Regions from separate parts of the Mesorhizobium sp. CA6 genome, predicted to be linked through region 2. Evidence: riboswitches for the same ligand, from Rfam matches in the RefSeq annotation. Region 2 holds a riboswitch; each other region holds the start of a gene.
What was found. Region 2 has a riboswitch for cobalamin ahead of bluB (5,6-dimethylbenzimidazole synthase). Riboswitches for the same ligand answer to the same signal wherever they lie in the genome.
Positions count from the first base shown of each region.

Region 1: another riboswitch for cobalamin. It lies ahead of LB526_RS03255 (DUF1636 family protein); the one in region 2 lies ahead of bluB (5,6-dimethylbenzimidazole synthase).
Region 3: another riboswitch for cobalamin. It lies ahead of LB526_RS11795 (CbtB domain-containing protein); the one in region 2 lies ahead of bluB (5,6-dimethylbenzimidazole synthase).

Region 1 covers NZ_JAIUHI010000002.1:214,852-224,320, reverse strand. The annotation lists gene LB526_RS03280 (precorrin-2 C(20)-methyltransferase) at 1-238, opposite strand, end outside; gene LB526_RS03275 (precorrin-8X methylmutase) at 235-867, opposite strand; gene cobG (precorrin-3B synthase) at 868-2,361, opposite strand; gene LB526_RS03265 (cobaltochelatase subunit CobN) at 2,358-6,122, opposite strand; gene cobW (cobalamin biosynthesis protein CobW) at 6,141-7,178, opposite strand; gene LB526_RS03255 (DUF1636 family protein) at 7,175-7,606, opposite strand; cobalamin riboswitch at 7,646-7,849, opposite strand; gene LB526_RS03250 (winged helix-turn-helix domain-containing protein) at 8,359-9,469, opposite strand, start outside.
Region 2 covers NZ_JAIUHI010000010.1:12,905-22,373, reverse strand. The annotation lists gene LB526_RS16500 (TlyA family RNA methyltransferase) at 1-337, opposite strand, end outside; gene LB526_RS16495 (GFA family protein) at 445-846, shown strand; gene LB526_RS16490 (hypothetical protein) at 843-1,130, opposite strand; gene dxs (1-deoxy-D-xylulose-5-phosphate synthase) at 1,283-3,190, opposite strand; gene LB526_RS16480 (pirin family protein) at 3,618-4,538, opposite strand; gene LB526_RS16475 (DUF2277 domain-containing protein) at 4,548-4,814, opposite strand; gene LB526_RS16470 (exodeoxyribonuclease VII small subunit) at 5,008-5,259, opposite strand; gene LB526_RS16465 (histone deacetylase family protein) at 5,263-6,189, opposite strand; cobalamin riboswitch at 6,305-6,483, shown strand; gene bluB (5,6-dimethylbenzimidazole synthase) at 6,526-7,260, shown strand; gene LB526_RS16455 (hypothetical protein) at 7,266-8,249, opposite strand; gene LB526_RS16450 (TetR/AcrR family transcriptional regulator) at 8,381-8,974, opposite strand; gene LB526_RS16445 (MFS transporter) at 9,095-9,469, shown strand, end outside.
Region 3 covers NZ_JAIUHI010000006.1:262,596-272,064, reverse strand. The annotation lists gene LB526_RS11815 (DUF6428 family protein) at 1-42, shown strand, start outside; gene LB526_RS11810 (methyltransferase family protein) at 323-790, shown strand; gene LB526_RS11805 (PilZ domain-containing protein) at 794-1,066, opposite strand; gene LB526_RS11800 (histidine phosphatase family protein) at 1,218-1,790, opposite strand; adenosylcobalamin (AdoCbl) riboswitch at 1,872-2,023, shown strand; gene LB526_RS11795 (CbtB domain-containing protein) at 2,015-2,224, shown strand; gene LB526_RS11790 (CbtA family protein) at 2,387-3,127, shown strand; gene LB526_RS11785 (hypothetical protein) at 3,380-3,859, shown strand; gene LB526_RS11780 (dienelactone hydrolase family protein) at 3,874-4,521, opposite strand; partial or broken gene LB526_RS11775 (cation diffusion facilitator family transporter) at 4,593-5,919, opposite strand; gene LB526_RS11770 (metal-sensing transcriptional repressor) at 5,927-6,184, opposite strand; gene LB526_RS11765 (hypothetical protein) at 6,499-6,843, shown strand; gene LB526_RS11760 (hypothetical protein) at 6,884-7,033, opposite strand; gene LB526_RS11755 (hypothetical protein) at 7,282-7,464, shown strand; gene LB526_RS11750 (YkvA family protein) at 7,524-7,904, shown strand; gene LB526_RS11745 (hypothetical protein) at 8,236-8,451, opposite strand; gene LB526_RS11740 (hypothetical protein) at 8,755-9,051, shown strand.

The DNA.
Region 1 (9,469 bases), on a different contig from region 2:
AGTCGCCGTGATCCTTGTCGATCTCCGTCGTCACCGGATAGAGCAGCGGCAGCTCGATCATGTCCGGCCGGAAGCGCGCCTCGACGATGGCACGCGCATTGCTGTTGTTGCCGCGCTTGGCGAAATACGCGACGACGTCCGCCTCTGCCAACGCGCGCGCCGCCTTCAGTGTCAGAAGCTCCGGATCTCCGGGGCCGGTGCCGACGCCGACCAGACGGCCTTTCACGATCGCGTTCACAGGCCGGGCCTCGCCAGAGAGTTGAGCGCGGCGGCGGTCATGGCGCTGCCGCCCAGCCTGCCGCGCACGATGGCGTAGGGCACGCCGTAGGAATTTTCGGCCAGCGCATCCTTGGATTCGGCAGCACCCACGAAGCCCACAGGCATGCCGATGATCGCGGCCGGCCTCGGCGCGCCGTCGCGCAGCTTCTCAAGCAGATAGAAGAGCGCGGTCGGCGCGTTGCCGATGGCGACGACAGAGCCGGCCATGCGCTCGCCCCAGAGGTCGATCGCGGCGGCCGAGCGGGTGTTGCCGATTTGCTTGGCGATGTCGTGCGTGCGCGGGTCGCGCAGCGTGCATATCACCTCGTTGCCGGCCGGCAGACGGGCGCGGGTGACGCCGTGCGCCACCATCTCGGCATCGCAGAACATCGGCGCGCCGGCGGCGAGCGCGGTCCGGGCGGCGGCAACGAAATTATTCGAGAAGACGAAATGGCTGGCGGCTTCAACCTGGCCGCAGGCATGGATCATGCGGATCGCGACATCGGCTTCTGCCTCTGAAAAGCGCGACAGATCCGCCTCGGCGCGGATGATGGCGAAAGACCGCTCGTAGATCGCCGTACCGTCATGGATATAGTCGTAGGCGGCCATTCACTGGTTCCGTCGATAGAGTTCGGCGATGCCGGCCGCGCCAAGCCTTGCCAGGCAGGCGGCGGCGGTTTCGCCCTGATGTCTTCCGTCGCGGATCGCGGCAAGGATGCCGGCGACCCCGCGCGCGGCGTCATAGCCCGGCCTGTACGCGGCAGGAAGAGCCTTCGCAGTCCCGTCCACGACAAGTCCGGCTCCGTTTTCGTCGCCGACCAGGGTGAGCGCAGCGGTGCCGGGATGCGCGCAGCCCTTGGCGCAGCCGGAGATGTGGAGAGACAGCGAGGCGTCGAGAAGGTCCGCGCTTTCTTTTGCGATCGTTTCGGCGATGGCACGGGTGGCGATGCGGCCGGACGCGCAGGCCGGCGTGCCGGGGCAGGCGGCGATGCGGGTGCGCGGATCGGCGGGGTCGGTGACGAAGCCGAGCGCGGCGGCGGAGGATTGGAGCGTGGAGGGGGCGGAGAGACCGAGAAAGAGCAGGGCTCGGCCTGGGGCGAGGCGGATTTCGGAGGCGCCGAGGTTCGCGGCTTGGGTGGCGAGATCGATGAGGTTTTGCGCCGGCATGCTGCCGTAGGGCAGGGCGATGCCTAGGGCGTGGCCGTCCGTGAGAGCGAAGGTGCCAATGGGATGGGTCTTAGGCTGGCGTTTCTTCACACCCCCCTCTGTCCTGCCGGACATCTCCCCCGCAGGGGGGGAGATTGGCAGTTTCGGCGACGGTTCTCCACCTGCAGACTTGGCGCTAGGCTCGACCTTGCCGATTGGCGAAAGCGCTGATGACAGGTCAATCTCCCCCCTTGCGGGGGAGATGTCCGGCAGGACAGAGGGGGGTGTGACGGAATGCCAACGTGCGAGTGAATTGAGCTGTCTCTCAGACAAATCTCTTGCGTGGGCCTCACGACCTCGCTCAGCCACCATCCTCAACGCCGCCACAGCAATATCGCGGGAAGCATCAGCATCGACCGTCGCGAGCGGCCTTGCACTGCGCCCGTCGCCGGCAATCGACAGGCTCCAAAGAACATCATCGCCAGCCCATACGGCCTTCAGTCGCACATCGGCCGTCACCGCATCTATCGTCAGCTGTCCGCCGCCGTCGACAACCACCGACACCTTCGGCCCCAACCGCGGCGTCAACCCGGCTTCCTCGATCGCCGCCCTGATCCGCTCCGCCACCGGCCGCGGATCGGCGTTCTCTTCTGGATCGATTCCCGCCAGCGGTCCGGTCTCGACCGGAACGCCACTGCGCACCGCGATGCCCAGCGCATCCACTTCGTCCGCCAGCAACCGGGCACTTTCGGCCGTCAGCCCGCGGATCTGCAGGCTGCCGCGCGCAGTCACCTCCATGATGCCGTTGCCGTGGCGCAAAGCGGATTCGCCGAGCCCGATCAGCGACTTCGGCGAAATTCCTCCAGCGACTGGGTTGAGCCGCACCAGCAGCCCGTCGCCGGTCTGCATCGGCGCGCTTAGAGCAGGGCAAGCGCCACGGCGCGAAAACGCGTTCATGCCGCCACTCCACCTGCCTGGGCCTCGGCAATCAAGGCCGCGAGGTCGTCGTCGATGGAATTGCGCAGCGGGTGCCACAGGCCGCGACGTCGCGCGGAGAGAAGCCGCTCGGCGATGACCTTCGCCGCCGCCGGATTCTCGCGCAGGATGAAGGCGCGAACCTCCGGGTCGCCAACATAGGCGTCATGCACCGCCTCGATCAGCGCGCCCGAAATGGCATGGGTAGTCTCCGCGAAGCCGACCAGACGGTCGACCGTCTCGGCGAATTCAGAGGCGCCGCGCGGGCCGTGGCGCATCTGGCCGGCGATGAAGCGCGGGTTGACGGCGCGGGCGCGGACCACGCGCGATACCGCTTCGCCGACCGAACGCGGCTTCGGCTTTTTCGGGTCGGTCGTGTCTAGCACGATGACGTCGGCATTCCTGCCGAGCGCTGCAAGGGCGGCCGAAAAGCCGCCGATGAAGGCGACGTCGGCCGAGCCTTCGAGGATGTCGCGGCCCGGATCGTCGCCGGTGTGGACGAGAAGATCGGCTTCGGCGATGCGGCCTTCGAAAGCGCCGGGCGCAGAAATCCCCTCGCCGTCGGCGCCGCCATAGGCGTGCGAGGTGGCGTCGAGATAGGCGCGGCCGATCTCTTCGCGCGCGCCCCATTCGCCGCGCGACAGCAAGTCCTCGACGCCGGCGCCATAAGTTCCCGGTGAGGTGCCGAAAATGCGCGGACTGATCTTCCCCTGAGCGCGCGTCGCTGCGGCGAGCGGGTTCTCGGTATCGTCCTCGTCGCGGCTGGCGACCGCGTTGGCAGCGGTGTCGACCAACGCGATCTGGGTCGGGAACATGTCGCGGAACAGGCCGGAGATGCGCCAGGTGACGTCGACGCGCGGGCGGCCGAGCGCGGCCGGCGGCAGCACCTCGATGCCGGTGACGCGGCCGGTGGCGGCATCCCATTGCGGCCGGCAGCCCATCAGAGCCAGACCTTGCGCGATCTCCTCGCCGCCGGTGCGCAACGAGGCGGAACCCCAGAGGTCGATGACCAGCGAGCGCGGCCAGTCGCCATGGCTTTGCATATAGCTGCGCACCACTTCCTCCGCCGCCGCCTGGCCGAGGTCATAGGCGGTTGGCGTCGGCATTGTGCGCGGATCGGAGGTGAAGAGGTTGCGGCCGGTGGGCAGCACGTCGGAGCGGCCACGCGCCGGGGCGCCGGCGGGACCCGCCTTGACGTGACGGCCGTCGAGCGCGGCAAGCAGGGCTGCTTTTTCCGCGTCCGCGCTTTGCCGGCGCAGCGGATCGGCCTCGTCCTCCGGCGCGCGGCCATAGACATGCAGCCCGTCCTTCACGGCGAAATCCTTGAGGTCGCAGAGCCAGGCGTCGATGCGGCGCAGCGCTTCGTCCGGAGCGTCTGTGCCGGCAACGCCGGCTTCGGACGCAAGGCCAGTCTTTTGCGCCGTCTCGACAATCAATTTGGCCAGACGGTCGCGGCGGCGGCGGTCGAGGCCGTCGGCCTGCGCATATTCGTCGACCAACCGCTCGAGTTTCTGTTGCGCCTCGTCGAGGCCGGCGCCGGTCAGCGGCGGCGGCAGATGGCCGAGGGTGAGGGCCGAAATGCGGCGCTTGGCCTGCGCCGCTTCGCCTGGATTGGAGACGATGAAGGGATAGATGACGGGCAGCGATCCGGTGACGATCTCGGGGAAGCAGGTTCCGGAGAGGGCCACCGTCTTGCCCGGTAGCCATTCCAGCGTGCCATGCGCGCCGACATGGATGATGGCATGCACGCCGAGCGATTTTTGCAGCCAGAGGCCGAAAGCGATCAGCTCGCGGCGCGGGGGCAGCGTCGGGTCGTGATAGTCGGCGCGGCGGTCGGCCGAGCGGCCGCGGTCGGGGGCCAGCGCCACGGTGACGTTGCCGAAGGTCGCGGCGCGGAAGGGGAAGGTTGTTTCACCCGCTAGCTGCCAAGGCTGGCGTTCTGTCGCGCCCCCCTCTGTCCTGCCGGACATCTCCCCCTCTAGGGGGGAGATTGGCAGTTCGGGCGCCGGCGCTCCACCTACAACACTGCCGATTGGCGAAAGCGGTAGTGACAGGGCAATCTCCCCCCCTGAGGGGGAGATGTCCGGCAGGACAGAGAGGGGGGCCTCGCGCGAACCTATCCCTTTTGCCTTGCCCCACGCGGCCTCTACTGCATCGCGCGCTTCCCTCGGGAGTTCGACCGAAAAGGCAGAGTAGTCCCCTACGGAGAGGCCGTGCCCACCCACCTCCAGCGCATCGAGCAGTTCGCGCGGCGATAGCGGAATCCCTTCAACCGCATAGCCTTGTTCCTTCAGGTCCTGCAGCATGGCGAGCACGCTCGACGGCACATCAAGCCCAACGGCATAACCTGTACGTCCGGGCGCGCTCGGATAATCAGGGATCAGGATCGCGAGCTTGCGTTTGGCCCGCTCCGTCCGCTGCAGGCGAATAAACGCCGCGATCCGCTTGGCCACCTGCGCCACGCGATCCGCCTCGGGCCGATTGGCGAAGGCGCGGAAGGCGAGCGCCGGATCGGTCTCGACCTCGCCCTTGAACGAGACCGCGCCGGCGAGGATGCGGCCGTCGAGCTCGGGCAGCACGACATGCATGGCAAGGTCGGCGGGCGCCAGGCCGCGCTGGTTCTTTTCCCAGACCTCGCGCCTCGTCGTGGCGACGATGACCTGGAAGACGGGCACACCGGCGCGGTCGAAGAGGGTCTCGGCACCGGGTTCCGCGCCGGAGGCGAAGGCGGTGGCGGTGACGATTGCGGCGGGGTTCAGGGAGGTGAGGGCGGTTTCGACGAAGGCCAGGGATGCCGCGTCTTTGAGGCTGGAGACGAAGATCGGTACGGGCGCTAGGCCTTGCGAACACAGGGCGTCAACGAGTGCGTCGATCGGTGCCACATCGGCGGCAAGCAGCATGGAGCGATAGAAGAGGATAGGGATGACCGGGGTGCTGAGGTTGTCAACGTTGAGTTCCGTCGCCCCCCCCTCTGTCCTGCCGGACATCTCCCCCGCAAGGGGGGAGATTGCTCTGTGGTCGACGGTTTCGCCAACCGTAGATGTTTCAGCTAGCTCGATATTTGACGAAGCAGAGATAGAGCCGGCTGGGGTGAGGGCTGATCTCCCCCCTTGCGGGGGAGATGTCCGGCAGGACAGAGGGGGGTGCGAAGGATCGCCGACCTTTGAAAGTGTAGGCTTTTCGACAACTCCCAATCCCGGCTCATAATACCCCGCCTTCGGCACGCTGACCGGTTCGGCCACGGCCGCATCCGACCCGGCGAGCCTTGCCAGCCTTTGCACCAGCGCGCTCATATTGGCCGGACCGCCTTCGCGGAAATAGCCGAGCAACACGTCCAGCTCGGCGCGCGGCAGGGTCGAGCCTTCGACCAACCGCAGGTCCTCGTCATGGCTTTCGCCGGGCAGCAATGCCAGCTTGATCCCGCGTTCGCGCGCCACCGCGGCGAGCTGGTCACAGCCATAGCGCCACCAGTCATAGCCGCCGAGGATGCGGACGAGGATGACCCTGGCGTGGCGGGCGACGCTGTCGATCCACAGGTCCACCGACATCGGGTGGCGAAGGTCGCGCAGCGCCGCAAGCCGCATCGACGGCAGCCGCTCCGCATCCGCCTTCCAGGCCGTGGCCAAGCCGGCGAGATCGCTGTCGGTGAAGGACAGGGCCACCACATCCGCAGGCGTCTGCCTGAGGTCGATCGGCTCGGCGAGATCGTCGAGCGAAGCGGATGTGGTGGCGAGGATGTGCATCGCTTTTTCGTGTTGGCCTCAGCCGGCGAGGATACGCTCGATCTCCGGACGGTTCAGCCCCTTGAGGCCGATGACGACGAGCCGCGAGCGGCGATCGTCCTCGGCCGTCCAGGCGCGGTCGTAATAGTGATTGACGCGCGGGCCGACGGCCTGCAGCAGGAGCCGCATCGGCTTGCCGCCGACCTCGACGAAACCTTTGACGCGCAGCACGTTTTCCTGCTCGGCGGCAAGGGCGACGCGCTTGGCCAGTTCGTCGGGATTGGCGATCGAGGGGATATCGATGACGAAGGAATCGAAATCGTCATGCTCGTGGTCGAGCTCGTCGTCGTGATGGGTCTTGCGGTTCTCGATGTCGTCCTCCACTGCAAGGCCAAGGCCGAGCAACACAGACGGGTCAACCTTGCCCTGCGCTGTCGGCACGACTTTCACGGCGCGCGCCACATGCTCACCGATGACGGCGTTGGCACGGGCGGAGCCTGCCGCATCCATCAGGTCGCTCTTCGACAGGATGATCAGGTCGGCGCAGGCGATCTGGTCCTCGAATACCTCCTCGACCGGATCGTCATGGTCGAGCGAATCGTCCGCCGCACGCTGCGCCTGCAGCGCGTCCATGTCGGAAGCGACGCGGCCGTCGGCGAGCGCCGGGCCGTCGACCACGGCGATGACGCCATCGACCGTCACGCGGCTCTTCACGCTCGGCCACTGGAACGCCTGCACCAGCGGCTTCGGCAGAGCGAGGCCCGAGGTCTCGATCAGGATGTGATCGACCTTGGGGTTGAGCGACAGGATCTGATCGAGCGCCGGCACGAAATCGTCGGCGACGGTGCAGCAGATGCAGCCATTGGCGAGCTCGACGATGTTTTCCTCCGGGCAGGTGTCGACGCCGCAGCCCTTCAGGATCTCGCCATCGATGCCGACATCGCCGAACTCGTTGACGATGATCGCCAGCCGCTTGCCCTTGGCGTTCTCGAGCAGGTTGCGGATCAGCGTCGTCTTGCCGGCGCCGAGAAAGCCGGTGACGACGGTGCAGGGAACACGGGAAACGGATGCGTTCATGGTCGGTCCTTCAGCATGTCGAGGGGAGGGATGCGGGCAACCAGGCCGCGCTTGAGAGAATCGGGCCGGCCCCGCCAGGGGATGAGGCCATCGGTCGAGGTGGCGAAGAGCTTTGCGCCGGCGACGAGGTCGGCGCCGCTGGCGGTGTCCAGATCGCCGAAGACGTAGCTCCAGCAGCCGTCGCGCAGCAGCGCGGCGCTTAGCCGGCGCTTGCAGTTGCCGAGGCATTCGACGCTACGGATGTCGATCTTTTCGCCGCAAGCAGCCCGACGCGCGTCTTCGGCAAGCAGCGCGCCGGCGCGCGGATGCGCATCCGACCCGGTGTCGTCGCGGCAGGATGAGCAGACGACGACGGTGACGCCAGCCAAAGCATCGGGCTCGGACGGAATGTCCGCACTGTTTGCCGGGAAACTGCCGTTGCGATCCAAAACCATGCTCCTTGCCCGGAAAACCCGCCGGGCATTCGGATACTTAAAGTCTCAGACGGCAGGTCTCCTGGCTCGCGGGTCGTCACCCTGAATGCCGCCTTCCCGGGAACATCCCAGTGGTTTTCGGCAGAGGCTCGTCGCTTACAGTTGCGGGGACAGCCGCGGATTTGGGTGTTGGCCCGCACCGCATTCCCTCTTGGCTCCTCCCTTTGCCGGGAGAAGACCGTCTGGGTCAGGATTTAGAGGGTTCAGGGGGCTGGAGTCAACGACTGGCTTAGTACCAGCCTTTTGGCGGCTTTATGGGTTTGAGGTATGGACCCACAAGTTTGCGAGGCGGTGAGGCCACGGGCGCCATACTTAACGAACAGCCGTGCTGGCAAACCGGTTCCCACATCAAGACGAAGCGATTGGCGTCGAACTTCGGCTCATGAACTATTATATAGCGCTGCCCTACCGGCAATAAGCCACAGGCGCCTGCGATCTGCTTGTCGATCGTTCCAAACTCCAACCACCGCAGAAGAAGCGCCGTCACTTCTTTTGGCTGCATACCGGGTGCAATGTGGCCGCCACAGAAAATGACTGGACGCGTGACCTCTACCCATTCCTCTCGGTAAGCACCTGTCGCATATGATGGCGACGCTAAGGTCAGGTAGGCCAAAACCAGACATATCGAGCGCCTGAAAACCATCGCAACCGATCCTAACCACAGTTGGGATGTTCTATTTTTGTTCACCCTCCCTGTCAACGCGCAGCTACGACACCGCGATGTCGGCCAGCGCCGGTCCGAGGTCGCCGGCCGGCGTCACTTCGATCGCCTCCAGGCCGAGCCAGCCCTGCATCTGCTTCAACTCGTTGAAGAGCTGGGTGGCCGTTTCGGGCGGGGCGCCGGCCTCGGCGTAGGCGGCGTGGACGCGCAAGATGCTGGCCGGGCGGTCAGCTTTCAGATCGACGCGGGCGACGATCCGATCGCCGAGCAGGAAGGGCAGCACGTAGTAGCCGTATTGGCGCTTTTCCGCCGGCGTGTAGATCTCGATGCGGTAGCGGAAATCGAAGAGTTTCTCCGTTCTGGTGCGTTCGAAGACGACGGGATCGAAGGGGGCGAGCAGGGCGCGCGCTTCTATCCGGCGCGGGAAACGGGCGTCCTTGTGGAGATAGGCGGTCTTGTCCCAACCTTCGACCTTCACCGGCAGCAATTCGCCGGCATCGACCAGTTCCTCGATGCGATCCTTCGTGTCGCCCGGCGCGAGACGAAAATAGTCGCGCAGGTCGCCATAGGTGGCAATGCCATGGGCGCGGGCGGAAATGCGCAGCAACTCGCGATGCGCGTCCTCGACCGAGGGAATGGGAAGATCGAGCACCGCCTGCGGCAAAACGCGCTCGGGCAGGTCGTAATAGCGTTCGAAGCCGCGGCGGTAGGCCGTGGTGATGCGACCGGCCCAGAACAGCCATTCGAAAGCGTGCTTGGCCTCGCTCCAGCCCCACCAGCCGCCATTGCCCTTGTGGCCTTCGATATCGGAGGCGGCGATCGGACCACGATCGGCGACTTCTCTATATATCTCGTCGATCATTTCCTTGCGTTCACGACCCCATTTCGCCAGGCCGAGATACATCTCGTCGCCCTGCTCGGCGCGCTGCATGCGCCAGCGCATCAGCGGGTATGTCTCCACGGGCAGGAACGACGCCTCATGTGCCCAGTATTCGAACACGGCGCGCTTGCGGGTGACTGCGGCATTGTCGAGCAGCGTAAGCGGGTAGGGGCCGAGGCGCGAATAGAGCGGCATGTAATGCGCGCGCACCACCGCGCTCACGGAATCGATCTGCAGAAGGCCGGTTCGCGAAAGTACCCGCGCAAGGTGGCGGCGA
Region 2 (9,469 bases):
CATGGGCCGCGCCGCGCTCGAGCAGCACCTGGGTGAAGCCGCCGGTCGAGGCGCCGATGTCGAGCGCCTCGCTGCCGGAAGGATCGAGGCCGAAACGGTCGAGGCCGGCGATCAGCTTCAGCGCCGCGCGCGACACATAGGCCTGCGCCGGATCATCGATGGCGATCAGGCAGTCCGAAGCGACGGGTTGGCCGGGCTTGCGGGCGACGGCGCCGTCAACCGTCACCGTGCCGCGCTCGATCGCGTCGCGGGCGCGCGAACGGCTGGCAAACAGGCCGCGCCCGACGAGCAATTCGTCGAGCCGCTGGCGCCGGCTGGCTGGCAAAGGGGAACTCATCGGCCTTCATTGGCGAAAGCCGGGCGCGAACGCAATGGTTGAATATGGCGCAAGAGGCTGCAGAATGCCGACAGGAACAGGCGGTTCGTCAGCCGGTGGAGGTGGCAATGCTGAGGGGTACCTGTCATTGCGGCGCAGTTCATTGGACGCTGGAAGGCGATCCCGGCGCAATCACCGCATGCAATTGCACGCTTTGCCGCCGCTACGGCGCGCTCTGGGCCTATGACTATGTCGATGAGCGCATCCGCGTCGCCGGACCGCTGAAATCGTACACACGCGCCGAGGTGGCGGAGCCCGCGCTGGAAATCCTGTTCTGTCCGACCTGCGCCTGCGTGGTCGCCTGGCGTGGCCTGCGCTCCGGCGAAAGCGGCCGCACGCGTATCGCTGTCAATGTCAGGCTTGCGCCGCCCAAGGAGGTCGCCGACCTGCCGATCGACCATTTCGACGGCCTCGACACTTTTGACGACCTGCCGCGCGACGGCCGCTGCGTGCGCGATATGTGGTTCTAGAAAATGGTGCGCGAAATCTGGCGCTCGACGGCGGGCATCAGGCCGTCATTGCCGGAGGCTTGCTTGCGCGGCGGCTCAACCGGAGTGGGCGCGACGGGACCTGCATCCGGCAGCACGACGAGTTGAGGACCCTGCTTATAGGAGAAGCCGCCGCGAATATTGCCCATCTTGCCGGCAACGATATCCAGCACCGCCTTTTCGAGATTGCGGTCGTAACGTGTTTCGGCTGCCGCCGGCGCCGTCACGGCCGCCAAAAGGGCCACTCCGCACAGAAGCGTTTTCATTTTTGGTTGTCTCCCTGCCTGGCCCGAGCTTCTAGCAGGGCGCCGTTGAAAATCGGCCAAGAGACAGGGTAAGCGAACCGCCAAACGGGAGCGTTAACAGATACCTACATCTGGCATCCCGGCAAAACGATTCAGCGTCTTGACGTTCTGATTCAGGCGCGCTGCGCCTGCACTCCGCGACCGAGCGCGGCGAAGACCGTGCACACGATGCCTGCCGAATCCAGCCCGGCATCGGCATACATCTTCTCCGGCTTGGCATGGTCGGTGAACGCGTCCGGCAGCACCAGCGGCCGCACCTTGAGGCCGCTTTCCAGCAGGCCTTCATGGGCGAGGAAATGCAGCACCTGGCTGGCGAAGCCGCCAATGGCGCCCTCTTCCACGGTCACCAGCACCTCATGCGAATGGGCGAGCCGCCGCATGAGATCCTCGTCCAGCGGCTTGGCGAAGCGGGCGTCGGCAACGGTAGTGGAAAGACCGGCAGCGCCTAGTTCCTCGGCCGCCAACAAGCAATCCTGCAGCCGCGTGCCGAAGGAAAGCAGCGCGACCTTGGTCCCTTCTTTGAGGATGCGGCCCCTGCCGATCTCGAGCAGCGAGCCGCGCTCCGGCATGTCGACGCCGACACCATAGCCGCGCGGATAACGGAAGGCGATCGGGCCGTCATCATAGGCCGCCGCGGTGCGCACCATGTGGCGAAGCTCCGCCTCATCGGCGGCGGCCATGACGACGAAGCCCGGCAGCGTGGTCAGGAAGGTCGTATCGAAAGCGCCGCAGTGGGTGGCGCCGTCGGCACCGACGAAACCGGCGCGGTCGATGGGAAAACGTACCGGCAGTTTCTGGATCGCCACATCATGGACGACCTGGTCGTAGGCGCGTTGCAGGAAGGTAGAATAGATGGCGGCAAAAGGCTTGTAGCCTTCGGTGGCGAGCCCCGCGGCGAAGGTCACCGCATGCTGCTCGGCAATGCCGACATCGAAGGTTCGCTGCGGAAACACCTCGCCGAAGAGATCGAGGCCGGTGCCGCTCGGCATGGCGGCGGTGATGGCGACGATGCGGTCGTCCTCGCGCGCTTCCTGGATCAGGCTCTCGGCGAAGACCTTGGTGTAGGCGGGCGCGTTGGCCGGCGCCTTGGCCTGCGCGCCGGTGATGACGTCGAATTTGTTGACGCCGTGATATTTGTCGGCCGCGGCCTCCGCCGGCGCGTAGCCCTTGCCCTTCTGGGTCACGACATGGATCAGCACCGGGCCCTTGCCATTGTCGCGGACGTTCTTCAGCACCGGAATCAGATGTTCGAGATTGTGCCCGTCGATCGGACCGATGTGATAGAAGCCGAGCTCCTCGAACAAGGTGCCGCCGGTGACGTAACCACGCGCATGCTCGACCGCACGGGTGATGGCGCGGTCGGCGCGCTTGCCCAGGTAGGATGTCAGCTTCTTGCCGAAATCGCGTAACCCCAGATAGGCCTTGCCGGAAGCGAGCCTGGCCAAATAGGCGCTCATGGCGCCGGTCGGCGGCGCGATCGACATGTCGTTGTCGTTGAGGATGACAATCAGCCGGGCGTCGAGCGCGCCGGCATTGTTCAGCGCCTCGAAGGCCATGCCGGCCGACATCGAGCCGTCGCCGATGACGGAAATGACATTGTTGCGGCCGCCCGACAGGTCGCGCGCCATAGCCATGCCGAGACCGGCCGAAATCGAGGTCGAGGAATGCGCGGCGCCGAACGGGTCGTATTCGCTCTCCGCGCGCCGGGTGAAACCAGAGAGGCCGCCTTCCTGGCGCAGCGTGCGGACGCGGTCGCGGCGGCCAGTCAGGATCTTGTGCGGATAGGCCTGGTGGCCGACATCCCAGATCAGCCGGTCCGCCGGCGTGTTGAAGACGTAGTGAAGCGCAACCGTCAGCTCGACGACGCCGAGGCCTGCGCCAAGATGGCCGCCGGTCTGCGACACGGCATCGATCAGCTCGGCGCGGAGTTCCGCCGCAAGCTGCGGCAGCGCGCTCTCATCAAGCGTCCGCAAATCCGCCGGAATGCGGACCTTGTCGAGCAGCGGCGTGTCTGGCTTCACTCGGGCGCGTCCTGCCTTATCGATCGAACACGGCGCTATCAGCAGATTGCGCCATAATCATGCGCGGGAATAGTCCGCCGGCGAGCGAATGTAAATGCGCGCCAGTGACGCGTGGGGGCCGTTTCGATGAACCATCGCAACGTCTGGAAATGGCGGAAGCCTTCCCAACGTCGTCATTCCAGGGCGAAGCAGGAGCAAAGCTCCATCGCGGAGACCCTGGAATCCATGCCGTGACCTTGGCCGAAGAGCGCAGCGGAGCAGAATTCTGCGCCGTTGCAACGCTTGGAAGTCACGGAATGGATCCTATGGTCTGCGCCGCGTCCCTTCGCTCCTTGCTTCGCCATAGGATGACGACGGATCGACGTGCTCCGCCAATTGCCAGAGCATGCAATCTGGTAACTCAGGCATATCCGAGCAGCACTCGGATCTAACCTTCCGGCAGCGGAATGAACTCTTCCTCATCGCCGGGAACGATATCGAAGCGGCCCGTCTTCCATTCCTGCTTGGCCTGCTCGATGCGTTCCTTGGAGGACGAGACGAAATTCCACCAGATGTAGCGCTTGGAGCCCAGCGAAGCGCCGCCGAACAGCATGAAATGCGCACCGCGCTCGGAAGAGACCACGATCTCCTCGCCCGGCTTGAACACCAGAAGCCGCTCGGCCGGGAAAACATCGCCGGCGATCGAGACGTTGCCCTCCAGCGTGTAGATGGCGCGCTCCTCGGCATCGGCCGGAATCCTCACGCTGGCACCGGCGGCCAGCCTGAGATCGGCGTAGAGCGTGTCGGAAGCGGTCGCCACAGGCGAGCGCAGGCCTGAGAACGCGCCGATGACGACGCGGCCGCTGACGCCCTCGGCATCGATCTGCGGCAAGCTGGCCACCGACGTGTTCGCGAACACCGGGGCAATCTCCTCCTTGCCGTCGGGCAGCGCCAGCCAGGTCTGCAGGCCGGACACCGACATCGGCGCGCCGCGCAATTCCTGTGGCGTGCGCTCGGAATGAACGATGCCGCGCCCGGCTGTCATCAGATTCACGTCGCCTGGCGCGATCACCATTTCGGTGCCGAGCGAATCGCGATGCCTGATCCTGCCGTCGAACAGATAGGTGACGGTGGAAAGCCCGATATGCGGATGCGGGCGCACGTCGAGCGCATGGCCGGCGCGCAGGATCGCAGGGCCCATGCGGTCGAAGAAGATGAACGGCCCGACCAGCCGGCGCTTTGCCGTCGGCAGAGCGCGGCGCACCTCGAAACCGCCAATGTCCTTGGCGTTCGGAACGACCATCAGCTCGATCTGGTCGCAGGCGAAGGCATCGCCGGGTTCGGGATCGTTTCCCGGAAAGAAGCTCATGTCGGATCCTCAGGCGAAACGCAGCGCCGACCTGGCCTTCGCCTTGGCAGCTTCTTCCTCGCGGTTGCGCGGTTCCTGATTGGTTTCGAGCGAATCGATCAATTCGCGCGCGACAGCGGCGATCGCCTCGACGGCATGGTAGAAGGCATGCTCGTTGCGCTTGGACGGCTTGGTCGAGCCGCTAAGCTTGCGCACGAACTGAAGCGCTGCGTCATGCACTTCGTCATTGGTCGCCGGCGGCTCGAAATTGGCCAAGGTCTTGATGTTGCGGCACATGGCTTGAACTCCTTACCTGCTTTCTTTGCCCTTACCCGGTCCGAGATCATCCGCTGAGGTGTTGAGATTCAGGTCAGGCCGAGCCGAAAATGGTGGTTTCCGAGAACCGGAGCGGAGCGTACTTGAAGTACGTGAGCACCGGAAGCGCAGGAAGTTGCCATTTGCAGGCCGGCCTCACCTGAACATCAACACCTCAGTCGGCGTCCAGCGGTTCAGTTCCCACCGGCTTGCCGTCGCGCGACAGCCTGATCTTCTCGACCTTGTCCTCGGCCGCCTTCAGCAGCCGGTCGCAATGCGCCTTCAGCGCCTCGCCGCGCTCATAGATCTTGATCGACTGGTCGAGCGGAACGTCGCCGCGCTCCAGATCATCGACGATCTTCTCCAGCGCGTCGAGCGCCTGTTCGAAGCTCATCGCCTTGACGTCCTCATTGCCTTCCAATGCCATACCCTATCCCTTCATCAGCCGCCCGACATGGGCGGCGACTGAAAATGCCAGTCCCTGCAGATCGTAGCCGCCTTCCAGCAGGCTGACGAGCCTGTTGGAGCTATGGCGTCCGGCGCGCTCCATCAACTGGCCGGTCGCCCAGTCGAAATCGTCCTCGGTCAGGTTGATCTCGGCCAGCGGATCGCGGTGGTGCGCATCGAAACCGGCGGAAATGATGATCAGGTCCGGCGCGAACGCATCGATGGACGGCAGCACGCGCGACAGGAATGCGTCGCGGAACAGGTCGCTGCCGGTCTGCGGCGCCAGCGGCGCGTTGACGATGTTGCCGGCGCCGGTCTCGTTCTTCGCGCCGGTGCCCGGGTAAAGCGGCATCTGGTGCGTCGAGCAGTAGAGAACCGACGGGTCGTCCCAGAAGATGTCCTGCGTGCCGTTGCCGTGGTGGACATCCCAGTCGACGATGGCGACGCGCTCGGCCTGGTGTTTCTTCTGCGCGTATCGGGCGGCGATCGCCGCCGTGTTGAACAGGCAGAAGCCCATTGCCGTGGTCTTTTCGGCATGATGTCCAGGCGGACGCGCGGCGACGAAGACGTTTGCCGCACGGCCCTCGAAGACGTCGTCCACCGCCGCGTTGGCACCGCCGATCGCCGTCACCACGGCCTGCCAGCTTTTCGGGCTGGCGCTGGTATCGGCGTCGATCGACACGATCCCGCTCCCAGGGATCGCCCCGCGCACGCGCTCGATGAAATCCTCCGGGTGCGCATAGAGGATGGTTTTCTCGTCGCCTTCCGGCGCCTTGACGCGGTCGAGCGCCGCAAAAGTCTCGTCGTCCAGCACGCGCTCGATGGCGCGCAGGCGGTCGGGCCGCTCGGGGTGACCGGGCGGCGTGAGGTGTTCGAGGAAGATCGGATGCGTGTAGAGACGGGTGGCCATGGCGCCTAATCTAGGGGCCTATGCCCGCAATGACCATGTTTGGCAGCCGAATGGCTGGGGAAAATCGCGTCTTGCCGTGTCGCTAACGCCGTTGGCGCGGCCCAAGCTTCGCTGTAAGGTCGCGTCGCTGCCTGGTGCCCGCGACGCGGGAGAATCGGGAACACGGTTGAATTCCGTGGCGTGCCCAACACTGTAAGGGGGACCGCGCCGGCAAACGCCACTGTCGAAGACGGGAAGGCGCCGGAAGCGGGACGATCCCGAGCCAGAAGACCGGCCCGGCAGACATGGTTTTTCGCTTGGTCAGGCGGGGAACTGCTTGTCGCAAGGGGAAAAGCGATGACGGCAGCAGCGATCGCCACGAGCGGCGACGACTTTGACCAATTGGCGCGCGACGCGGTCTACCGGGCCATGTTCACCAGGCGCGACGTGCGCAGCCATTTCGTCCCCGACGATCTCGATGACAATGTGCTGGCGCGGCTCATCACCGCCGCGCATCACGCCCCGTCGGTCGGCTATATGCAGCCGTGGAATTTCATCGTCATCCGCGATGCCGAGCGGCGCAGACAAGTGCGCGACCTGTTCCTCGCCGCGCGCGAGCAGGAGTTGCCGGCGATCGAGGCGGAACGGCAGGCGCTCTACCGCAAGCTGAAACTCGAGGGCATTTGCGAAAGCGCGCTCAACCTGTGCATCACCTGCGACCGGCAGCGGTCGAAGGATTCGCCGCTCGGGCGTTGGCACAATCCGGAGATGGACCTCTACAGCACCGTCTGCGCGGTGCAGAATTTCTGGCTGGCGGCGCGGGCCGAAGGTGTCGGCGTCGGCTGGGTGAGCATCATCGAGACCGAGGCACTGAAGCGGCTTCTCGCGATCCCGGAGCATGTCACGCCGATCGCCTATCTGTGCGTCGGCCGCGTCTCGGCCTTCGCGCCGAAGCCGGACCTTGAAGCGCATGGCTGGGGCAAGCGCCTGCCGCTGCCCGAACTGGTGATGAGCGAGACTTTTCGCGGCGCCGGCGAGGCGCCGCTCAAATCGGCGATCGCCAGTCTCGGCGCCGGGCCGTCGAAACCCTGACCTGATCAAGCCGCTCGGGGCGTGTCCCAACGCGAGCCGCCGCCGAAGGAGCCGAGCGCCTTGTCGCGCAGTTCCCTGAATTTGGAGGACGCCTCAGCGAGCCGCGTGTCCCATTCGGGGTTGGGCGCCTGACCTTCGATGGCTTCGAAATAGACCTGCATCAGCGAGGCGATGGCGAAGGGCTCGATGAAGGCTGCCTTGAAGGCCCAGGCAAAGACGATGGCCAGCACGAAAGCCCAGCCGGCAAGCTGGCCCGGCATGACCCACAGAATGGCCGCCGCGGGCGCCAGCATCAACAGGAAGATGACGAAGGACACGCCCCACATGATCGCCGCCAACCAGACGGCGTTCTTGACCATGTGCTTGCCGTTCTGCGCGTAGAGCACGACGCCTTGCCTTGCCGTCTCGAAAGGCGAGCTCGAATTGATGCGGATATTGTAGCCGAGGATGATTTCGTCGACATAGGTCAGCGACAGGCGGATCACCGTGTTGATGAAGCTGACGATGCCGCTCAGGCCCGGAATGGGCAGGAAGGCGGCGATGCCGCCGATCAGGCCGGTGATGGCTCGGATGGCGCCCTTGACCAGCTGGTCGACGACGAAAAGGATGTTGGCCTCGGCAAAACGCTGGGTGACCACTTCCTTCGCGTAGGCGATCTGGCCCTGGCCGTCGGGGACATCTTGGCCGTCGATCAGATGCACCATGACGGCGATATGGCCCGCTTTCAACACATAGAGGATGTATTCGCGTATCCAGTAGACGGCGATCGAGACGACGCCGAAGCCGACCACGCCACCCCACAGCGCGAAGGACATCGGGCCGTCGGGATCGGTGGAGATGTGGCCGACGCCGTAGCCGACGCTGGCGCCCGTACCGGTCGCCATGATGTAGGCGACCGTGATGCCAAAATAGACGATCATGCGAAAGACGATGAACGGCCATGTCCGCATCATGATCGACACGGATCTGGCGATGCTGAAGTCCCACATGGCCCCGACTCCCCTCACCTTCAGAGTTGGCGGTGGAGGATGCGCTCGCCCCGGCGATTGTCAATCGCGGCAGGGTTGCGCCGGCCCGAAACCGGTGCATAAGCCGGTGGCTTGATTACCCGAGCGTGCCGTCAAGGCTTCTTTCGCAAGCCTTCGAGCAACTGCTTGAAGGCCGTGATCGCTTTTTTCGAGGTCGCCTCGGGGTCCGTCGAATTGGCGATGCGCTGCGCGGCCTGGCTGCTGGCGCCATTGATCAGCCGTGAGGTCGTCTCGGGATCAAGCTCCGGAACGACCTCGCCCTCTTCCTGCAGCCTGGTCAGATGGTTGGTCATCGAGGCGGTGCAGGCGCTGGCATTCGGCCACTGCGCCGGGTCGCCGAGCACCGCCGGGCCGTCGCGGAACATGATGCGCTGGATTTCCGGCTCCAGCGCCATCTCGATATATGTGGTGCATTCGTCGACGAAATGCTGCCAGCGGGTCGGCGCTTTCGAAGCCACCTCGTTCACCCGCACAGCCATTTCGCCGTCGATCTCGGCGATCACCGCCTGCAGCAGCCCCTTCTTGTCGCCGAAATGATGGTAGAGCGCGCCGCGCGTGAGGCCGGCCGACGCGGTGAAATCGTCCATCGAGGCCTCGGCATAGCCGATCGTGCCGAAAGCATGGCGAGCGGCTGCGATCAGCTTGGCGCGCGTCTCGGCAATCATCTCCTTGCGCGGTCTGTGCATGGTTCTGGCCCTATTCACATACGCCTCGTATGCCAATTGACATACGTGGCGTATGAACTATCTCACAGTCATACGCAGCGTATGTAATTTTAGTATGCACCGTTGTCGAGGAGCAGGATCATGCGAAATCCTTATTCGGACATCTTTCGGGCTCCCGGCACGAAAGGCTTCGCCGCGGCGGCTTTCATCGCGCGCTTGCCGATCGCCATGGCGCCGATCGGTATCGTGGCGATGCTGTCGCAGACGCATGGCGAATACTGGCTGGCCGGCGCCGTCTCGGCGACCTATGCGCTGGTCAACGCGTTCCTGTCGCCGCAAGTGTCGCGGCTGGTGGACCGACGCGGCCAGACGGCGATCGCAGCACCCATGACGCTCGTCTCGGTGCTTTCCTTCGCGACATTGATCGTCGCGGCCAACCAGCACTGGCCTATCTGGACGTTGTTCGGTTCGGCACTACTTGCCGCCGCAATGCCCAGCATCCCGGCACTGGTCAGG
Region 3 (9,469 bases), on a different contig from region 2:
CAGAAGGCAGCGAGCGGGTGCGGAGGGAGTCGCTGCTATTGAGCCCGCTAATGGCGACGCGCCGTCCTGATCAGAACCGGATCATGCCATTGGCCTGCAACAAATAGAGGCCCACGAGAACGATGGCGATCAGCGCCACCCAAACGGCTGTCTTGCTCATCCGCGCAATCCCTGTCGATCGGCGATAGTGAACGCGCGCGCCACGGTTGTGTTCCCGATATGTCGGGCTGCACATCGCCTAGGCAGGATCAAGTCACGAATTGCTGGACGATGCGCGTCCGTGCATAGTGGCGGCAATGGCGCCTGGTCGATGAAGATGGCTATGGATGACAAAGCGGACAATCCGGGCGTGGCGGTGTTTCCGCCGCTGCTCTTTCTCGTGGCGCTGATCGCGATGCTGGCGCTGCGCTATGTCTGGCCGCTGGCGATCGGCGGCCGCCCGCTGACCATCGTGCTCGGCGTAGTGCTGGCAGCACTGGCGGTTGCGATCATCGCCTGGGGACGCTCGACGATGTTGCGCGGCGGCACCAATGTGAACCCAACGCTGCCGACCACCGCGATCATCACCGGCGGCCCGTTCGGCTTCACCCGCAACCCGCTCTATGTCGGCTTGATGGGACTGCTTCTCGGAATCGGGCTGCTCTTTGACAGCTGGTGGGCCGTCATCGCGACCATCGCGAGCTTCCCCATCCTGCATTACGGCGTGGTGCTGCGCGAGGAGGCCTATCTGGAACGCAAGTTCGGCGAACCCTACCGCGCCTATAGGGCGAGCGTGCGCCGCTATTTTTGAGCATCAGTCCTTTGGCGCGTTGCTGTAGAGCGCCACGCCGACGCGGTCGTTGCGCCGCCACCGCACCAAAGCGCGATAGGCCGTATCGTCGGCCGGGACTTCGAGCAGAAAGCGGTCCGGAATCTCCACATTGGCACCGACGCGCAATTCCGCGCCCTGCTCGTGCTGATTTCTGACCGAGCAGCCGATCCTGACGCCGGCGGCGATGATCGTGGCTTCCTTGAGCACGAATTCGCGCGCATGAAGACGGCGTTCGATCTCGGGAAAATTGGCCATATCCGGCGGGCTCCTCAGGCAAGGTCCTCCTTGCCATGGGGCAGCACGATAGCAGCGAGGCGTTTCCGTTCCGTTAGCGATCACTGAAACAGTGGTGTGCCGGCTTGATATGCCGGCCGGGTTCACGGATGGAGCGTTCACGCCTGGGCGTTCAGCCGGCGACAGTGACGCCGCTCGCGCGCAGCACCCAGCGGCGGCCATCACAGCGGAACTCGGTGAGCGACAGCGGCTCGATGTCGATCTTCCAGACCGAGGAAAGCGGTGCGCCGAGCACATGCGCCATGGCGGCGCGGACCGGCACGGCATGCGTCACCGCGACGGTGTGACCGCTTTCGCCGGCCAGCCGCTCCATCAGCGCAGCACCCCGCCGGGCGACAGCGGCGAGCGATTCGCCACCGTGGGGCGCGGCGCCGGGATCGGAAATCCAGGCCGCCATGCCTTCCGGATCCTCGGCCTGCACCTCCTCGAAACTTTTGCCGGCCCAGCGTGCGAAATCCTGCTCGGCAAGTAGCGGCTCGATCGCCGCGTCAAGGCCGAGCGCCTCGGCCGTCCGCCGCGCGGCCAGCGCCGGACTTATCAAGATACGGTCGGCGCGACGCAGCGAAGCGGCCAGCGCGCCGGCGCGATCGAGGGCGCGCGGCTCCGGCGGCTCATCGTTCGGAAAGCGGCCCTTGCGCATGCCGGCCGTCGCTCCGCTTGCGATCATCGTCAGGCGGACAAGCATGAAAAACTCCGTGGCCCAGCGAAAAACAGGCCTCACGAAGCCGTGCCGCCATTACATGTCGTTGACAGGCGAACGAAGTGCTGACAAGTGTCTTAGTGCTATACGGGATTGGAAGCCGGTGCGAGTCCGGCACGGTCGCGCCACTGTGATCGGCACCAGCCGAAAGTCAGGCCTTATTCCGCAGCACTCGATCAACGGGACGCAGTATCCCAAGGGAGGTCAATATGTCCGACACCACCTTCGCCCCCAGCTACGGCCCGGTTGCGATTCCGGTCCGCGAGCTTCTGCCCTGGGCCATCCTCGGCGGGCTGCTTTTGATGCTGGCGATCTATTTCGTCGGCGCGGAAGAAGGCGCCACCTCGCTGATCCGCGGCACCTATGTGCACGAATTCGTGCATGACGGCCGCCACCTGCTCGGCTTCCCCTGCCACTAAAGCGGTTCAGCATCGCTGAACCCGCTTTCGATTCTGATCCAACGCAATTCCGGACGGAAGACCGCTGCGCACTTTTCCTGGAATTGCTTGGTTGGCTTAACGCAATTCCGGACGGAAAACCGCTACGCACTTTTCCTGGAATTGCTTGGAGGGATTGGTGACATGGTTGGAAAACTTTTGCTGCGCGGCATGCTTGTCGGGCTGGTCGCCGGGATCCTGGCGTTCGCCCTCGCCCGCGTCTATGGCGAGCCGCAGGTCGACAAGGCGATCGCCTTCGAGGAACAGCAGGTCCAGGCCGCCGGCGAGGCGCCGGAGCCCGAGATGGTCAGCCGCGCCACGCAGGCCGGCATCGGCCTGGCGACCGGCGTGCTGATCTATGGCGCCGCGCTTGGCGGGCTGTTCTCGCTGGTCTTCGCCTACGCCTATGGCCGGCTAGGCTCGCTCGGACCGCGCGGCACCTCGGCGCTGCTGGCGTTGCTCGGCTTCCTGGCCGTGATCGTCGTCCCCGGCCTCAAATACCCGGCCAGCCCGCCGGCGGTGGGCAACGCCGAGACCATCGGCTACCGCACCGAGTTGTTCTTCATCATGATCGTCGTCTCGATCGCGGCTATGATAGCGGCGGTCGGCCTGGCGCAGCGGCTGTGGAACCGGCTCGGCGCCTGGAACGCCTCGATCGTCGCGGGCCTCGCCTTCCTCGTCGTCTTCGCGCTGGTGAAGGCGGCGCTGCCCGACATCAACGAAGTGCCGGAGAACTTCTCGGCGACCGTGCTGTGGCAATTCCGCGTCGCCTCGCTCGGCATCCAGCTGGTGCTGTGGACCGTCGTCGGGCTCGGCTTCGGCGCGGTTGCCGAACGCGTGGTCGCGGTGCGCGACCAGCGCAGCCCGGCACGCCGCTACGCCTGAAATCCGATGCGTTGGCCGCCACGGTTCTGCGCCCTGGCGGCCAAAGCGGCTCAACGGTCGGTACGACCGCAGAGCCACTTTGGTCTTTCGTTTTCTCGCAATTCCGGACGGAAAACCGCCGCACACTTTTCCTGGAATTGCTCGGTTGCGGCGCTGCTCGTATTTCTGGCCGCCACATCCGCGCAGGCGCATGGCGGATCCTCGGCCCCGCCTCCTCCCGGCATCCAGATCCCCAGCCTGACCCACGGCCAGATGGCCGTCATCGCGCGCTATCGCGGCGAGATCCTCGACCTCGCCCAGCGCCAGACCGCGACCGACCCGACCTTCCGGCGGCTCTACAATCACGGCAATCTGCAATTCACTTATTGCCTCTGGGGCCTGATGCCGGGCAGCCTCGGCGACGAGGAAAGCCCGTTCAACGAATGCAGCCACGCCTATCTCGCCGCCGCCAAGGCGCTGCTCGCCCATATGGCGATGATGCCCGCGGCCGGGCGCGAGGCGAAGGCGCTAATCTCGGACATCGATGCCGAGATGGTGCGTAGCGGCGCGTCGTGGATCCTGTGCCAGTATAGCGGCGAGGCCTTCAGCACCGGCGCGATCGTCGAGCCCAGATGGCGCGACATCTTCTTCCACTTGCCGAGCCTTGCGGTGATCCTCGCCACGGTGGCGGCGCTCGGCGCCGCTGCATGGTCGATTTTCCGTTCACCCGCTCCGCGAGCCGGCGCTGCTTAGAACGGTTCAGCGTTTCACGGAATCACCGAACCGCTCCCGGTCTTGCGTGCGATCGTTTTCAGGAAAGCCTGAACGCGCAACCATGTCAGCTCGGCTGCGGACGCATCGTAATCCGGCAGCGCTTGATCGGTGTAGAAATGGCCGATCCCCGGATAGGTGAAAATTTCTGCCCTGACGTGGCAGCGCTTCGCCGACGCCGACCAGTCGGCAACTTGTTCTGGCTGAGCAAATGCATCTGGGTCGGCGACGTGGACCGCGACCGGGATGTGTCGGCGAACATTGCTGGGAATATCAGCAAGGCCATGCAGCAGCACAATGCCGGCGGCAGCGACTCGTTCTGACCAAACGGCACTGATCACGCCAGCTCCCATTGAATGGCCAGCGAGCACCGCGTCTGGAGAAGTCTGGAGGAGCGCCACCCTGGCGCGGTCGCAGATGGTTTCCCACCCAACATTGCTCATCAAGTCAAGCCCGTCGTCGACCGATGCCGCAGTCAGCCCTGCGTAGAGGTCCGGCATCACAACATCGTACCCCGCGCTTCGCATGCGCTCAGCAGCTTGATGCTCCACCGCCCGAAGGCCCAGCGCCGAGTGAAAGAGTACAATAGCAGCCATCCGCTTTCCCTCCGGCGTCGCCTGGCCGATCGCGTTGAGCTCGGGCAATGATCGTCTTTTATCCGGCTTATCGAATCCCCACCACCAGCCATGCCCTTTCCGAAGCCTTCGCCGTCACATCATCCATGCGCGCGCTCATGATGGTGACCTTTCGGTTCGGCCATGGCGAAGGGCAAATCCTCGGTGTCGGGACCGGCCGCCAATTGCAGCCTGGCGCTGAATTCGTGCGGTTCGGCAGGTCCGATCAGGCTCTGCAGATAATGATGGTCGCCGCCGACCGGAGACAGCGGCAGGCTTTCGACCGCACCGTCCGCCCTTTCAATGGCGACGTTCGCCCGCAGGCCCTCGGCGTGACGCGACAGGCGCAGCCGCATGCGCTCGCCCTGCGGCGTGTCGACGATTTCGAGCAGCCCGCTGGCTAGCTTGCCGTCGACAAGGAACGGATCCGGCGCATGATGGTGGCCGGCTTCCGTCTCCAGCTCGGCAAAGCGCACCGTGGCGACGTCGAGTGCCGGGATGTGCGCGAAGAGCTCGGCTTTGAGCGATGCGGCGATGTTGTTCGCGGCGGCAAGCAACAGGCCGTCATTGACCGCGATCGTAAACATCGACATGCAGCTTGTGGCCGAGCCAACGGGCCTTGACGTCGGCCACCTTTTCGATCCCGGCGACATGATCGGCGGCGTGGTGAATCTCGTCAACGAGGCCGGGCTCGACGCCGTCCAGCATGCGGGTCAGCACCGAGCGCGCCGATTGCCAGACGATACCGAAGATGGCGACGGTGATGAGCAGGCCGATGATTGGATCGGCGAGCGGAAGACCGAGCCAGACGCCGGCCGCGCCTGCGACCACGGCAAGGCTGGTGAGGCCGTCGGTGCGGGCGTGATAGCCGTCGGCAACCAGCGCCGCGCTGTTGATCTGGCGACCGACGCGGATGCGAAAAACCGCCACCGCTTCATTGCCGAGGAAACCGATGATGCCGGCGACGGCCAACCAGCCAAGGAAATGCACCGGCTGCGGGTTGAACAGGCGATTGATCGCCTCGTATCCGGCCACCAGCGCGCTGGCCAGGATGATGAGCACGATGATGATGCCAGCGAGATCCTCGACCCGGCCGAGGCCGTAGGTGAAGGTCCTGGTCGGTTTGCGGCGCACGAGCACAAAAGCGATCCAAAGCGGGATGGCGGTGGTCGCGTCGGCGACGTTGTGGATGGTGTCGGCAAGCAGGGCCACGCTGCCCGAGAGCATCACGACGACGATCTGCAGCGCGGCCGTGACCGCGAGAATCACGAACGACCACTTGATCGCCCAGATGCCGCGGTCTGTGGTGGCGATGGTCGCGTCGATCACGCCATGAGTATGGCCATGCGGCCCATGATGGTCGTGGCCGTGGCCGCCATGATGTCCGTGCGCACCGAAGCCGAACCAGTCGAGCGCTTTTTCCCACATCGCCGCCTCACAGATATTTGGTGAGCTGCTTCAGCTCTTTGAGCGTGTCCCTGGTCGGTTCGCCGCCTTCGACAAGGCAATGCTCCATATGGTCGTGGATCAGCTCGCGCTTGGCATTGCCGACCGCGCTTTCGACGGCGTGGAGCTGTTGCGCGAGGTCAAGGCAGGACCGACCCTGCTCGAACATGGTGAGCACGGCGGCGAGATGGCCATGCGCTCGCTTGAGCCGGGCGATGATATTGGGATGGGAGCTGTGTATCGTCATGGCAATATCCTATCCCCCAGGGTGGGATATTGCCATGACGATACGCCTCGAACTCTCGAGGCTAGCCCGCGGCAGGGCTGGACTCGCCGCCCAGCCGAGCGTGCCCGCTGGCAGATGCTCGCCGACGCAGCAGGTCCTTGGCCCGCGGAGCAGTCTCTGCCGCGAAATCCCGATTTCATGTGATCAACCGGCTGCGGCGAGCGGCAGCCCGCGGCAACCAAATGCTTGGTTTGCCGTTTATTTTAGCGGCTGCCGCCACCTATCGTGGGGCCAGGCGGCTCCGGCGGCGAGAGACCGCGCGAAAGGAGGCCGCAATGACACGGCCCGCAGTGGAGATAGGCGACCGGGTGGCTGTCATCGCCACCGTAATCGAGCGCATCAAGGACCGCGTGATGCTGAAGCTCGACGGCGATGGTCATAATTATTCGATGGCCGAGCCCAATGCGAAGCCAGGCGACAAGCTCAGACTCGAAGGCGACGTCGTGCATGTCGATGAGGATCTCGGACGCACGACCGTGCAGGTGCTGGGACGCGTGACGGTCGACACCAACTCGGTCGAAATGGTGACGAGGCGTTGCGACCTCGACCATATCGGCTCGAACGTGCCCGGCCACCCTCGCCCGCGCACCCCGCCGAGACCACACGGGTCAAACCGGTAGCAGAGGCGCGATCCTCCTCGCCGTGAAGCGGTGGCCTGCCTTAGTGACGCTTGAAATACTGCACCTCGCGTTCGTGCTTTTCTGCCGCTTCGCGGGACTTGAAGGTGCCCAGGTTGCGGCGCTTGCCGGTTCTGGGATCGACTTTGCGCGAATAGAGCCGGTATTCACCGGATTTCAGCTTGCGGATCATGGCGGTCTCCTTGTGAACCAGGACTCTAATCCGCCTGGGGCCCTCGCGGTTCCGAGCAGGGCCTTGCCGCCCAGTCACGGCCCGCCGGCAAAAAAAGCGCTGCTGTCGGTGAACCATTTCACGGACGCAAACGACCCAATGTCGGAAGCGACACCGTAACGACACGATTGAGTCGGATTATTTGTATTCAAATGACTTTCGCGACGTTATGCCGATGTCGCTGAAGTGCCGGATCTGAGGAGGGTGAGATGGTTACGGCGAAGCTTCACGGCGTTGAACTCGTCAGGGGCCAGAAGTGGACGGTGCGCGTCACCGCCTACGGCACAACGCTCATCTTTCCATTCGAAGCCGAGCAATATGCGCGCTCCTATGCCGATGGCCAGGCCTTCCGCCTCGGCGTCGAGGTTGTCGAACTGAAGGATTGCGCCTGAGGGGCCGAGCCGGCCATCGCTGAATGGCCTCAAGACCCGCACAGCTATAGAATAGGCGCATGTCGGCTTTCGACTCGGCAAAGCAATGGGCGCGAGGGATCAAGCGCGATGTGATGGCGCTGTGGATTGCGGCCCGCGATCCGCGTGTCCCCTGGTATGCAAAAGCCACAGCGGGTGCGGTCGCGGCCTATGCGCTGAGCCCCGTCGATCTTATCCCGGACTTCATCCCCATAATCGGCTACCTGGACGACTTGGTGATCGTGCCTGTCGGCATCATGCTGGCGGTCAAGCTGGTCCCGGCCGATCTGATGCAGGAATTCCGCGAAGAGGCGGTGAGACGCGAGAAGCCGGTGAGCAAGGCCGGGCTCGCCTTCATGATCGCGCTCTGGGTGCTGGCGGCGCTGGCGCTCACTTGGCTGTTCTGGCCAAAGCCAGCCTGAATGCTTCGGGGCCCGACCAGACGGCGTCGATTGCATTGGCCTGGCGCGGCCATCTTTAGATTAGCGACATCTTGTATTTGTTGTAAATCAGGGTCATGCTTTTGGCGCGCGCGAAACCACATGCGCAGTGTGTAGGCTCAAAAGGTCAAGCGTGATGCAATTCGCAGTTTGCTACGACCACAGCGGGTTCGATTTGGCGCGGTCGATCCTCTTCGATGTCACGGCGTTCTTTGCGCTGATGGCGCCATTGGCGATCGCGCGACTGATCGAGATATCCCGACAGGACGCCGTCCGGCTACAGCCCGCCTGAAGCCTGAAAGGCACGGAATTCCTAATCGTCGAGGGCGACCTTTCGGGTCGGCAAGTCGCCGAGCAATGCCGAACAGTCGATCACCTCCTGGAAGTGAGCCTGCGGATCGAGCACGAGCCATGAAGCGTGGGTGCGAAGATCCTTCAGCCTGGCATTCTTTTGCGCACGCGCCAGGCGCTCCGCCTCGGAAGCCTGAAAAGGGCTTTCGGCCTTGTGATGGTGAGGAGTCCTCGACATCGCGGCGGAAAACGCGCCGACTCCCCTTTTCGTTCCGCGAAAGCGGATGACCCTCTGCGCATTGCAATGACCCGTGGGGCCAAGGCTGCCAGTTGCTCCCGATGCGACAAACGAGCGGAAAGTGCCGGACCGGCGGTTGGGGTAGCCCGGCTTGCCTTGGCGGTAAAAGAGTACGGCTCTTTGACTGGCAAGCCGGGCTGAAGCGCCGACCTTTGGGTTTCCTTGGGGGGAGCCGGCGCAGGGATAGAGTGTCGGTTTCCCGCTGCGCCCGCAATTGTTGCTGAGGTCCTACGCGCCGGCGCAATGGTCCGACCGGTTGGAAGCCGCGGTGCCGCAATTCCAAGGCTGAAAACCGCGCAGACCTTCCTGGAATTGCTTCAGGCGCCCGAGCGCTCAAACTCGTGTAAGACGGCCGTCTTCTTGAAGCGCTCTTTTGACGAAAAGCTCGGCGTGTTGCGCCCATTCCGCTTCCGCGACGTCATTCTCGCGAACGGACTGCCTGAAAGCTTCCCGCAGCGCCTCGAGCTCAAAAATCGACAACCGCTGGTTTCTTTTTTGCTTTTTTTCGCCGACGTCCATACTGCGTTGCCAACAGCGTGATGAAGCCCATTGTATATGCGGCGGTTGTTCGACCCATCAACAGCTTGATCCTGACTTCTTTTGGGGGCAAATTTTTGCCGCGACGTCCGCAGTTCATGTCGGGAAAGAGGGCCAGCCCGCCGATATGGACGGTTGCAAGCCGGGCCGCCCGCGAGAGGTCGCCGCTATATGTCTACATCCACAACGATCGATGAAGAAACCGCACCAGGCCAAGGCATCAGCGGTGTGGCGCTTTATCCCGCGGGGCATATGCCGTTGGTCCGGAGCCGGGGCTTGATTGGTGGTTGCGGCATTGCAAAAGAACCCGCGATTTCAGGTGGCAGCCGGCCCGCGTCTCCTCCGTCAACAGGAATGGCGCTGGCTTTGCCGCCCGGCGGAGCAAGCAGCCTCCTTGCTTGCGAATCAAAGCCCACCCGTC